Regions from separate parts of the Eubacterium sp. An3 genome, predicted to be linked through region 3. Evidence: riboswitches for the same ligand, from Rfam matches in the RefSeq annotation. Region 3 holds a riboswitch; each other region holds the start of a gene.
The links. Region 3 has a riboswitch for thiamine pyrophosphate ahead of B5F87_RS05700 (thiamine-binding protein). Riboswitches for the same ligand answer to the same signal wherever they lie in the genome.
Positions count from the first base shown of each region.

Region 1: linked by a shared signal. The riboswitch ahead of thiS (sulfur carrier protein ThiS) and the one ahead of B5F87_RS05700 (thiamine-binding protein) in region 3 are both predicted to bind thiamine pyrophosphate.
Region 2: linked by a shared signal. The riboswitch ahead of thiM (hydroxyethylthiazole kinase) and the one ahead of B5F87_RS05700 (thiamine-binding protein) in region 3 are both predicted to bind thiamine pyrophosphate.

Region 1 is NZ_NFIR01000006.1:102,725-106,931, forward strand. It holds gene B5F87_RS08035 (DUF368 domain-containing protein) at 1-200, shown strand, start outside; gene B5F87_RS08040 (HAD family phosphatase) at 492-1,160, opposite strand; TPP riboswitch at 1,390-1,495, shown strand; gene thiS (sulfur carrier protein ThiS) at 1,768-1,965, shown strand; gene thiF (sulfur carrier protein ThiS adenylyltransferase ThiF) at 1,972-2,691, shown strand; gene B5F87_RS08055 (thiazole synthase) at 2,748-3,518, shown strand; gene thiH (2-iminoacetate synthase ThiH) at 3,617-4,207, shown strand, end outside.
Region 2 is NZ_NFIR01000014.1:54,622-58,828, reverse strand. It holds gene B5F87_RS12070 (LPS biosynthesis protein) at 83-406, shown strand; gene B5F87_RS12065 (Na+/H+ antiporter NhaC family protein) at 664-1,992, shown strand; TPP riboswitch at 2,052-2,162, shown strand; gene thiM (hydroxyethylthiazole kinase) at 2,248-3,069, shown strand; gene thiE (thiamine phosphate synthase) at 3,081-3,734, shown strand; gene B5F87_RS12050 (HAD family phosphatase) at 3,715-4,207, shown strand, end outside.
Region 3 is NZ_NFIR01000004.1:32,874-37,080, forward strand. It holds gene B5F87_RS05690 (ABC transporter substrate-binding protein) at 74-1,108, opposite strand; gene B5F87_RS05695 (ABC transporter permease) at 1,095-1,886, opposite strand; gene B5F87_RS05700 (thiamine-binding protein) at 1,855-2,151, opposite strand; TPP riboswitch at 2,200-2,306, opposite strand; gene B5F87_RS05705 (GTP-binding protein) at 2,378-3,349, opposite strand; gene B5F87_RS05710 (CobW family GTP-binding protein) at 3,369-4,207, opposite strand, start outside.

The DNA of each region.
Region 1 (4,207 bases), on a different contig from region 3:
CGCTGTTTGATCATTATTATCCATATGCGTTCCACGCCATCATCGGTATCGTCATCGCCGCTACCATCATGATCATTCCGGTTGACAGCTTTACCGTTTCCGTCGGCTCCGCCGTCACAAATATCATCTGCATTGTGGTCGGCATCGTGGCTGCGCTGGCACTGGACGCCTTTAATTCAAAGATTCCGGTGGAGGACTAATCCTGCCGGGTGTATCTAATCCTACCGGATGTATTAAGCCTGGCAGATAAATGAAGACTGACAGGCAGCCCTCATTACAAAATAATGGGCAATAAAAAGACATAATCAAGAGCATAATAAAAAGAGTGAATGTTTCCGTGCATCAAAGAAAATTGACTCCCAAAGGAGTTCTCTGCTTCTTTGAATGCATATAGACATTCACTCTTTTTTATAAATGAACTTTGCAGTTAAGCTTTAGGGTTTCCCGGCTATTTCTTAACTATTCATCTTTATTCGACAGACCGGCTTCTGTTATACCTGCCCTTCTCTCAGCCGCTCCCGCAGATATTCTTTTACTTCGATCAAAGACGGCAGAATACAGCAGGCAAGCTCACGCATCTCCTCATCCGGCTGTTTGATATCCGGCACCATGATGCAGGAAAGCCCGGCCCTCGTGGCAGAACGGACGCCGTTAAAGGAATCTTCCACGGCGTAAGCGTTTTCCGGCTCCACGCCCAGACGCCCGCAGGCTTTCAGATAGATCTCCGGGTCCGGCTTGCTTTTTGTGATGGTATCGCCGCAGACCATCACATCAAAATACGGCAGCAGCCCTGCCTCCCTGATCTCGTCATGGACGATGGCCTCCCTGGAAGAGGTGGCGAGGGCAATCTTAATCCCCTGCTCCTTCAGGAACGACAGAAGCTCCTCCACGCCTGCTTTCTTCGGAAGCTTGCCGCCGCTGGCCCGCTCACGGAACAGGCGAATCACTTCTTTTTCATAAGCATCGTACGGGAAATCCTGTCCGTACACATCAAGAAATATCTCTTTGGTCTCCGCATCATTGACGCCCAGACAAAGGTAATTGGTATGTTCCACATCCGGAATCCCGTCTTTCTTTGTGACATCCACCCAGCACTGTGTTAACAGAGTCTCGGAGTCAAAAATGACGCCGTCCATGTCAAAAACAACTGCCTGAATCATAGTATCCTCCCTGAAATAAATGTATCGTGATCACACTGCTCTCTTTTCGCCGCACCGGACCTTCCGGCCGCCCAAAAATCGCAGTGTTTGCGCCTATCATATCGTGTTTTGGGGGAAAATACAAGACCCACGCTACAATCCTCTCTTTCTCCTGACAAAAGGCAGTCTTTTGATGAAACGCACATTTTTTTCTTGACATTTCTTTAAAATACTTTTATATTAGAAAACGTAAATAAATACGGGGAGCTTGTAAACAGGCTGAGAGGAAGTTGTGAATTTCGACCCGGAAACCTGATTTGGATAATGCCAACGTAGGAATAAGATGACAATTGCGGGAGATGGCAGATGCCACCTCCCGATTTTTGCTTATTATCAGGATATTTACACAATAACATAAGGTAGAACATGTGATTGAACGGAGACAATTTCTGGTTCATGAAGGGGTGCACCACCGCGGGTGTATTCTTTCGTGAACCTTTTTTTATAGGATTTTTACTACAATTCCTAAAGAAAGCTACGGCGCAGGTGCATACGTTATTCTACTGATTTTTTGTTTGAACCAACCCCTTCGGATCCAATCGCACTACCTCAGAAAGGAGGATTCTTTATGATACGGGTCAACGGACAGGAAGAAGTCTGGGAAGAAAACCTGACCATTCAGGACTACATTTCCCGCCACGGCTACCGAACAAACCGTATTGCCGTGGAAAAGAACGGGAACATCGTGCCAAAACGGGAATACGCGGATACCGTGATCGCAGACGGCGACCAGATTGAAGTCGTAAGTTTTGTGGGAGGAGGATGATAGCAAATGGCTGAGTATTTTGACAAATATGAACGAGAAATGACGATTTCAGGGCGGCATCCGGGCAGTCCGGCGCCGATTCCCACCCGGGAAGAGCTTCATCAGGCTCTGGTCTGCCGCCATACCGGGGCGGTGCAGCGCCATCTTTCAAAGGCGTGGGTTGCCATGGCGGGACTGGGCGGCCTTGGCTCCAATATTGCCATCTTCCTTGCCCGCATCGGCGTGGGGCATCTGCATCTCATTGACTTTGACCGGGTGGATATCACAAACCTGAACCGGCAGCAATATTTTATTCATCAGATAGGCATGGCAAAGACCGAGGCTCTGACGGACATCCTTCTGGCCATCAATCCTTACCTGACCATCCGGAAGGATTGTGTCCGGGTCACAAGGGAAAATGTGCCGGAGTTGTTCCGGGATGACACCTATATTTGCGAGGCCTTTGACGTGCCGGAGAATAAGGCAATGCTGGCTGAAGCGGTGCTGGAGCATTTCCCGGAAAAATATCTCATCGCCGCCAGCGGTATGGCGGGCTACGGAGACAGCAACTCAATCCGCACAAGAAAAATCTCCTCGCATTTCTATCTTTGCGGAGATGAAACGGCGGAAGTCTCCGAGGGCCACAGTCTGATGGCACCCCGGGTGGCGCTCTGTGCGGCCCACCAGGCAAACCTGGTGGTGGAACTGATCCTGAAACAGGCAGGAACCCGGGGACAGGGATCATGACACCATCTCCACTCCGCCGGAAAACCATAAAAAACACTAAAAGAAAGGACGAAACAATGACAAAGGATACATGGAAATTAGGGAACCACGAATTTACATCCAGATTTATTCTGGGCTCCGGCAAATATTCCCTGGAGCTCATCAAAGCGGCTGTGGAGGAGGCTGGGGCGCAGATTGTGACCATGGCTCTGCGCCGGGCCAACGAGGGCGGCCTCGCCAACATTCTTGACTACATTCCGGAAGATGTCACTCTTCTTCCAAACACCTCCGGCGCCAGAAATGCCGATGAGGCCGTCCGCATCGCCCGGCTTGCCAGAGAGGTCTGCGGCAGTGATTTCATCAAAATCGAGATCATGCGGGATACCAAATATCTCCTGCCGGATAATTACGAGACAGTTAAGGCAACGGAAATTCTCGCAAAAGAGGGTTTCATCGTCATGCCTTATATGTACCCGGACTTAAATATGGCCAGGGATATGACCGAGGCCGGTGCCGCCTGCATCATGCCGCTGGGCGCGCCAATCGGTTCCAACAAAGGGCTGTGCACAAAGGAATTCATCCAGATCCTCATTGATGAAATTGATCTGCCGATTATCGTGGACGCAGGTATCGGCCGTCCGTCCCAGGCCTGCGAGGCCATGGAAATGGGTGCCGCGGCGGTCATGGCAAACACTGCCATCGCCACCGCCGGTGATGTGAAACAGATGGCCGGTGCCATGAAAAAAGCCGTGGAGGCCGGCAGAGCCGCTTACCTTGCCGGTATGGGAAATGTACGGGCCAAAGGAGCCAGCGCTTCCTCCCCCCTCACCGGCTATCTGAGAGATTAACAGCGAGGAGGATAAGAATGAACACAGAAACTCATATCAACGAAAGTATTTTAAGCGACGAAATCCGCGAACATCAGAAAGAAAACCGCATCGATCACATGACCTATCTGCCGGATATGGAAGACATCGGTTCCGATGTGATGGATCAGGTGATTTCCGCCATGAACGCCTACAATTATGACATTTACACCGAAAACGACGTGCGCCGCGCCCTCTCCCACGACAACCGTTCCCTGGAGGATTTCAAGGCGCTGCTGTCCCCGGCGGCGCTGCCTTTGCTGGAAGACATCGCCCAGGCGGCCCAGGCGGAGACCCGGAAACATTTCGGCAATTCTGTCTGCATGTTCACTCCGGCCTACATCGCCAATTATTGCGAAAATTACTGCATTTACTGCGGGTTTAACTGCCACAATCACATCAAACGGGCCCAGCTCAACGAAGAGGAAATCGAGAAGGAGTTTGCCGCCATCGCCAAAACTGGTCTGCAGGAAATCCTCATTCTGACCGGTGAAAGCCGGAAACGTTCCACTGTGGAATATATCGGCCGGGCCTGTGAAATCGCCCGGAAATATTTCCGGGTGGTCGGTCTGGAAGTTTATCCGATGAACTCCGACGAGTACGCCCATCTACATCAGTGCGGGGCAGACTACGTCACTGTTTTTCAGGAAACATACAACTCTGACAAATAC
Region 2 (4,207 bases), on a different contig from region 3:
TTATTATATTGCATGGAACAGTTGTTACCATTGCACCTGACTTATAATAAGCAACCACGAATCAAAGAAAAGGAGTAGAAATATGATCATCGATGGAAATGAAATCGAAAAAGCAGCCATGAAAGAGTTTCACAAAGGCAACAGGAAAGAAGGTCTTCGCATCCAGGAAGAATTTGCCTCGGCATTTCGGGAAGAATACAAAGACAAAGATCATTGCCCCTGTAAAAAAGCCTGTCGTTACCACGGCAACTGTAAAGAATGCGTGGCTATCCACCGGGCCCACCAGGAACACGTGCCAAACTGTATGCGGCCGATGCTGAATAAAAAGATCCGGATGTTGTCAGAGTTGACAGAACACACCATTGCCAATGAAATTGAGGCGCCGAAAGAGGTGACGGTGAAGTAGGGCTTGTGAATCTGCATGCATAAAGATTTACGGATAATTTCAAAACCTATAGATTCAAATCGGCAAATCCCCATTTCAGTGATAAATCTCTGTGCATTTATGGTATAATAATCCCGGTGCCTTTTCGGACGCCGCAGGCGGAGAATCCTGCTCTGCAGGATTCTTTCTTAAATAAAGTATTTCGACGGAAAACTTTGTTTTTTTCGAAAAATGCCGTGCTACTTTTAAATTTATTTGCAAGAGAGGAAAGTATTATTATGAAGAAAGAAAACTGGAAAGCACTGCTGCCTATCGGGGTATTTCTGGTGCTGTATCTGGGCCTGGGGATTTTGTTTGAGTATGTGATGAAGATACCGATGGGATTTTATAATGTTCCTATTGTGGTTTCGTTTCTGGCGGCATTGCTGGTGGCCTGTATACAGAATCCGAAGCTTAATTTTGATAAAAAGCTGGCAATTATGGCAAAGGGTGTGGGTGATAAAAATATCGTGACAATGATTCTTATTTTCCTGGCTGCCGGCGTTTTTGTGGGCGTTGTGGGAAGAAGCAGCGCGGAGAGTGTGGCCTATTGCCTTCTGTCACTGATTCCGGCGCAGTATGCGGTAGTTGTGTTGTTTGTGGTCAGTGCTTTTGTATCGCTGGCTATGGGAACCTCGGTGGGAACCATCACCCTGCTTACGCCGATTGCCGTGGCTGTATCGGAAGCGTCCGGATTCGGAGCGGCTGCCTGTGTAGGTGCTGTGGTAGGTGGAGCTATGTTCGGAGATAACCTGTCCTTCATTTCTGATACGACCATTGCGGCCTGTAACGGGCAGGGCTGTGCCATGAGAGATAAGTTCCGGGCTAACTTCAAGATTGCGCTGCCGGCAGCGCTGGCGGCCATGGTGGTGATTTTTCTTATGACTTCCGGAAATGTGCCGGAAGGGCGGATTGTACAGGATTATAATCTGATTCAAGTGATTCCTTATCTGCTTGTTCTGGTGGGAGGAATCATCGGCATCAACGTCTTTGTGGTTCTGCTCATTGGAATTGTATCGGGAGCTTTCATCATGCTGGTGACGGGCAATGTTTCCGGTGTGGATCTGCTGACCAACATGGGTTCAGGAGCGGCCGGTATGTATGAGACGATCATGGTGACTATTCTGGTGTCAGCTATCGGAGGCCTGATTGGAGAATACGGGGGATTTGATGCGCTGCTGCATTTTATAAAAAGAGTTTTCCGGAGCCGGAACGGCGGAAAGCTGGGGATCGGTCTGCTTGTGGGGGCGCTTGATATCGCAACTGCCAATAATACGGTAGCTATCGTTATGGCCAATCCCATAGCAAAGGATATGGCGGAAGATTATGGAATCAGTCCGCAGAATACGGCGTCAATTCTTGATACATTTTCCTGCATCTTTCAGGGAGTGATTCCTTACGGAGCCCAGATGCTCATCGCTCTGTCTGCATCGGCGGAGCTGGGCAGTGAATTATCGGCTTTTGATGTGATGCCTAATCTGATTTATCCATATATGCTGCTGATCAGTTCATTGATTTTTATGTTTTTAGTGCCGGATAAAAAGAGACCGGAAAAGGCTGAGAAATAAGAATTGTCTGAAAAACAGTTGCAAAACCGGTAAAAAGTAGTATAATAAAAATGTTTGTAATAATAAAAACGGGGAGCTTGCGTATCAAGCAGGCTGAGAGGAGACTGAATCGTCTCGACCCTTTACCTGATTTGGATAATGCCAACGTAGGGATATACAGGCACGAAGAATTTCGGCGGATATGTCAGTTTGGCATATCCGCCTTTTGGCGTCCCGGAGGGCAATCAGGCATATCAGAGAACAGGAGGAAATGTAATGCTTGGAAAATGTTTTGACAATGTGAGAAAGACCGTTCCGCTGGTTCACAATATTACCAATTATGTGACGGTCAATGATGTGGCGAATGTACTGCTGGCATGCGGAGGCAGCCCGATCATGTCTGATGAACCGAGGGATGTGGTGGATATCACTTCCATCTGCGGCGGTCTGAACATCAATATCGGTACCCTGAATGAAAGAAGTATTCAGGGAATGTTTGCTGCCGGAAAACGGGCCAATGCTCTTGATCATGTGGTTCTGCTGGACCCGGTGGGCGCCGGAGCCAGCGCGCTTCGTACTGATACTGCGGTGGAACTGATGAAGGAGCTGGAACTTAGCGCCATTCGGGGAAATATTTCAGAAATCAAGACGCTGGCCCATGGCAGCGGAACTACAAAAGGAGTGGACGCCGATGTGGCGGATGCCGTGACGGAAGATAATCTTGAAGAAGCGGTGGCATTTGTTAAAGAATTTGCGAAAAAGGCGGAATGTATCGTGGCGATCACCGGCGCCATCGATCTGGTCAGCGATGGCGAAGTCTGCTATGTGATTCGAAACGGCCGCCCGGAAATGGGCAGAATCACCGGAACCGGATGCCAGCTTTCCGGCATGATGACCGCATTTCTGGTAGCGAATCCGGATAACCAGACAGAAGCAGCTGCAGCTGCCGTCTGCGCCATGGGACTGGCCGGGGAGATCGGATGGAGCCGGATGCAGGAAGGGGATGGAAATTCCACTTACCGTAACCGGATTATCGATGCCATCTACAATATGAACGGAGACACCCTGGATAAAGGCGCCCGTTTTGAAATCAGATAGGGAGGACAGCTATGAGATTCGATAAAAAAGACCTGCTTTTATATGCGGTTACCGACAGAAGCTGGCTGGGAGGCCGCACGCTGTATCAGGATGTGGAAGCAGCAATAAAAGGAGGGGCTACATTTATTCAGCTTCGGGAGAAGAATCTGGATGAGGCGCATTTTCTGGAAGAAGCCAAAGAAATTAAAGAACTTTGCAAGAAATATCAGGTTCCTTTTGTGATCAATGATAATGTGGACATTGCTCTGGCTATGGATGCCGACGGCGTTCATGTGGGGCAGAGCGATATGGAAGCGGGAGCAGTGAGGGAAAAACTCGGTCCTGACAAGATTATCGGCGTGTCTGCCCAGACGGTGGAACAGGCACTTCTGGCGGAGCAAAAAGGCGCGGACTATCTGGGCGTGGGCGCGGTATTTCCGACCGGTTCCAAAGATGATGCCGTGGAGGTCAGTCACGAGACATTGAAGGCCATCTGTGAGGCGGTGAAGATTCCGGTCATTGCCATCGGCGGAATCAGCACAGGAAATGTGATGGAATTGTCCGGCAGCGGTATCTGCGGCATAGCGGTGATCAGCGCTATATTTGCAAAACCGGATATCGAGGCGGCGGCAAAAGAGTTGAAGGAACAGACGGAGAAGATGTTAAATGACAGGAGCAATATTTGATGTGGATGGTACTCTGCTTGATTCCATGCCTATCTGGGAAGACGTCAGCGTCCGCTATCTGAAGAGTCTTGGCGTGGAGGCGGAGAATAATCTCCCGCAGAAACTGGAACGGATGTCCGTGGAGGAAGGAGCGGCCTACATAAAAGAAAATTATGGGCTTAGCGAGACGGAAGAAGAAATCGCAGCCGCCACATTAAAAATCGTGGAAGATTTTTATTATAACGAGGCTCCTCTGAAGCCGGGAGTGAGAGAATATCTGGACAGGCTGAGGGCAGAAAATATTCCCATGGTGATCGCCACCTCCAGCGGGAGACCCCATGTGGAAGCGGCTTTGCGGCGTCTGGGAGTCCTTGACTATTTTGGCAAAATATTTACCTGCTCAGAGGTGGGCGAAGGAAAGACCCGCCCGCTGATTTATGAGAAAGCAGGAGAATACATCGGCGGAGACTTCAAAGATATTTATGTGTTTGAAG
Region 3 (4,207 bases):
CAGAAATTCCGCATAATCTGCCGTCCGCCAAGGGGCGGACAGCATAACCGCGCCAATTCATAAACCGCGGCATTTACTGCGGCAGATAATCATTGGAATAACCAATTCCGGTCAGATCATTATCGGTCAGCTTATTTTCATAGAGCCATGTATAGAAGGCGTCCCATCTTGCCGGATCGATAACGCCCCAGGATGCCGCATCGGACACATACTGCTCTGAAATCCATTCCTGACTGGCATAAACCAGATCCTGAGAACCGGACAGGGAACCTGTGTTGTCCCCCTCCATGAGCAGATCAGCCGCTTCCTGAGGATTTTCCACAGCGTACTCATAACCTTTGGCTGTTGCCGAAAGAAATGCCTTTGCCACATCCGGGGATTCTTTCAGAAAATCATCGTTGGCAATGATGACCGGCGTATAATAGTCAAATACGGAATTGATATCCCGGAAGTTCCAGTAATCAAAATCCATTCCCCGCAGCTCGGCGTTAATGCCTCCCCATCCGTAGAAAATCCAGATGGCGTCAGTCTGTTTTGCTTCCAGCGCCGCCGGCTCATCGGTGATATCATTTGGAATCAGCGTCACTTTGCTGAAATCACCGCCGTCTTCTTTTACAACAGTCTCCAGAGTTGCCAGTTCAATCGGAGATTCCCAGGTGGAATAAGTCTTTCCTTCCAGTCCCTTTGGACGGTCAATGCCTTCGCCTGCTCTGGAAATGATTCCTGAAGTATTATGCTGCAGCACTGCAGCTACGGCCGTAATACCCAGCGGCTCATCGGAATCCAGAGCTGCCGCCATGGTATCCTGTGCCTCAATGGCAAACTGCGCCTGTCCGGAAGCGCACATGGTTGCCGCTCCATTTTCCGGCGGCTGCACGATCTCCACTTCCAGACCCGCATCCTCATAATAGCCCAGTGCCTGAGCCGCATACAGACCGGTGTGATTGGTATTTGGCGTCCAGTCCAGGCAAAAAGTAATTTTTGTCAGTTCTTTGTCCTCTCCTGTGGAAGACGCTTCATTGCCCGCGGAACCGCAGGCGGTAAGTCCCAGGAGCATTGCCGCCCCCAACATAACGGATACTGCTTTTTTCCAATTATTCTTTTTCATCTTTCTCTCCTCTTTCTTCCACCGCCATCCACGGCATGGATACTCGCCGTATCACATTTACCACCGCCATCAGCAGCAGGCTGATGACCACAATGAAAATGATGACGGCAAACATTTTGTCAAAAGCATATGCCTGTTTTACTCTGGTCATATAAACGCCGAGTCCCACAAAACCACCCAGCCATTCTGAAATAACCGCGCCTACCACTGCGTAGGAGGCGGAAATCTTGAGTCCCGCAAAAAACTGCGGCATGGCCGCCGGAATCTTCACATGCCAGAAAATCTGGAGCTTTGTCGCTCCCATGGCCCGCATCAGATCAATGGAATCCCTGTCAACACTTTTATATCCGTCCAGGAGTCCCACCGTGATCGGAAAAAATGTAGTGATGACCACCAGAGTAATCTTCGGCGCCATCCCAAAGCCCATCCACAAAACCAGCACCGGAGCAATGGCAATGGTCGGGATGGTCTGAGTAATAATCATAATTGGATAAAATGCCCTGTTAAGAATCAGAAAATGATCCATCAGCGTAGCGGTAATAAACGCCAGAATGATTCCGATGGAGAGGCCGTAAAACGCTTCCTGCAGCGTAGTACGCGCATGCTCCATGATAATTGGAAAATCTCCGATCAGCGCTTTCACCACGTCCACCGGCGACGGGAGCATATAGCCAGGCACAATGCCGGTCTCGCTCAAAATGAACCAGAGCAGCACGATGAGTGCCAGAGCCGCTGCCGCCGGAAGCTTACTGGTGATGTTTTGTAACCTTTTTGTCAATGGTCAGCACGTCTCCTTCCGGCTTATAAGAAATCTTTACATAGGTGTTCATGGCCTTGCAGCCAGCCTTGGCAGCCACGATCTGACAGTTTTTCACAATTTCCATGAGCTGATCATAATCACCCTCAATAGAAGTCTCACACGGTCCCACATAGTAACTGAGCCCTGTAGACTTAATGTAGTCGATCACCTCATCGACAATACGGATAACTTCATTTTCGTCCTGTACATTTGGTAAAACCTGAATTGCAACACTCGCGTTCATCTTATCTTCCTCCTTTGAACTAAAAAAACGCCCGCATAATGCGGACGCAAAAAACATCATAAATACTTCCTACGCTGGCATTATCCAACAGGTTAAAAGGGTCTAAGGTGTCACCTTACTCTCAGCTCATCTCATGAACTCCCCTGATTTATATTATCCAATTGGGGTAAGTATAGTACATTTCCCAACAAAAAACAAGTATATTTTCGTTGATTTTCTATCTCTTTTAGAAGTAAACCAGTTCGTCCACCGGCGGCTCCGCCGCCTCCACTCTCTTGGCGTAGAGCACCGGTCCTTCTTCGCCGTATTCCTTATTATATTCAATGCGGACTTCCGCTGTCAGATTCACCCACATCTTATTCTTTAACGACTTTATGGTAGATGACTTGGCATGATTCGTGTGGCAGAGATATCCGATAAACTGGATATCGTCAGCACAGCAGGTCATGGCATGACGCCCCGGCACAAAGCAACCCTTTGGCAGACGGATGGACTTGAAAACTCTTGTCTTCATGACCATGGTCTTTCCGTCATAAACCTCCGGCCGCTCCATGGCGTCCACAAACCAGATACCGTAATCCTCATCCTCAAGATGAATCTCATCACCTTCAATATCAAAAGGCAGCGTATCATCCTCTTCACCCATATCGTCATCATCCACCGATTCAAACAGAACCTGTGCCCGGCGGTTCACCGCCTTGATGCTTCTTCGCCAGGTCGCCCGCGGCATCTCTGCCGTGCAGCGGTTGATAATGACCATCTCTGCAATTTTGTACATTTCCACCGCCAGGGAGCGCATATTGTTCATATACAGATCAAAAGTCTCTCCGTTGACCGTCACGATGGTCTGGAACACCAGCAGCGGCGTATCGTCCATCTCCGTCATCATCCGCTCAACAGACCACATACCGTTATACTCAATGATCACCCGATCCGGATAATACTGCAGCACTTTGCTGATGAGGAAATCTTTATTAAAATCCTCTTCCTCCTCAACATACACAAGGGTAGTGTTGGTCTTCTTCAACAGCTCCTCGTCATACTCCTCCATGCCTTCTTCACAGGCAAACAGAAGCGTCCTCTCTCCGTTATTAAAATAATCTTCTTCCAGTGTGTCCTGAATAAATGAGGTCTTTCCACTCTCCAGAAAACCCATAAACACATAAACAGGAATCTCCATTTCTTTCTTTCCCGGCATAACTATCCTCCGTCAGATTCTATAATCCAAACAGCTCCGCAAGCTTATCTTCTTTCAGCTCAGAACCAATGACACAGATCCTTCCCGTATATTCCGCAGCACCGTACCGTACCTCTTCCTCGCCAGGAACCAGATCAAAATGCAGCCATTTACCGTTTTCATCCGGCACAATACCCTTGGCTCTCAGGATAATACCGTACTCTCTGCTGTCTTCATCAGCCAGCTTCTCAAGAATACCCCGAACCTGCTCTTCCGTAAATTTCTTCGGCGTCTCTTTTCCCCAGCTTGTGAACACTTCATCGGCGTGGTGATGGCCCTCATGACCATGATGATGGTGATCGTGTCCCTCGCAGCCGCAGTGATCATGATGATGCTCATGATCATGGTCGTGATGGTGCTCTTCGTGATGGCAGTGCTCGTCATCGTGGAGGTGTTCTTCATGGTCATGGCCTTCATGATCGTGGTCATGATCATGGTGATGCTCGTGGTCGTGGCAGTGTTCGCCTTCATGGTGATGATGACCACATTCCGGGCAGATCTCCGCCTCGCGAAGAAGGTCTTCAGCAAAATCATTCTTTCCTTCCATGACTTCAAGAATCTGTGCCCCGGTGATATCCTCCCACGGAGTTGTGACAATCGGGGAACGATCATTGAGTGTACGGATCAATTCAATGGTCTTCTCTAGCTTGTCTTCCTTCACATCCTGAGTACGGCTTAAAATGATCGTGCTGGCATACTGTACCTGGTTCTTGTAGAACTCGCCGAAGTTCTTCAGATACATTTTCGCGCGCTTCACATCCGCAACAGTAATGTAGCTGTCAAGTACCACATTTTCTCCATCCACAACTTTCTGCACCG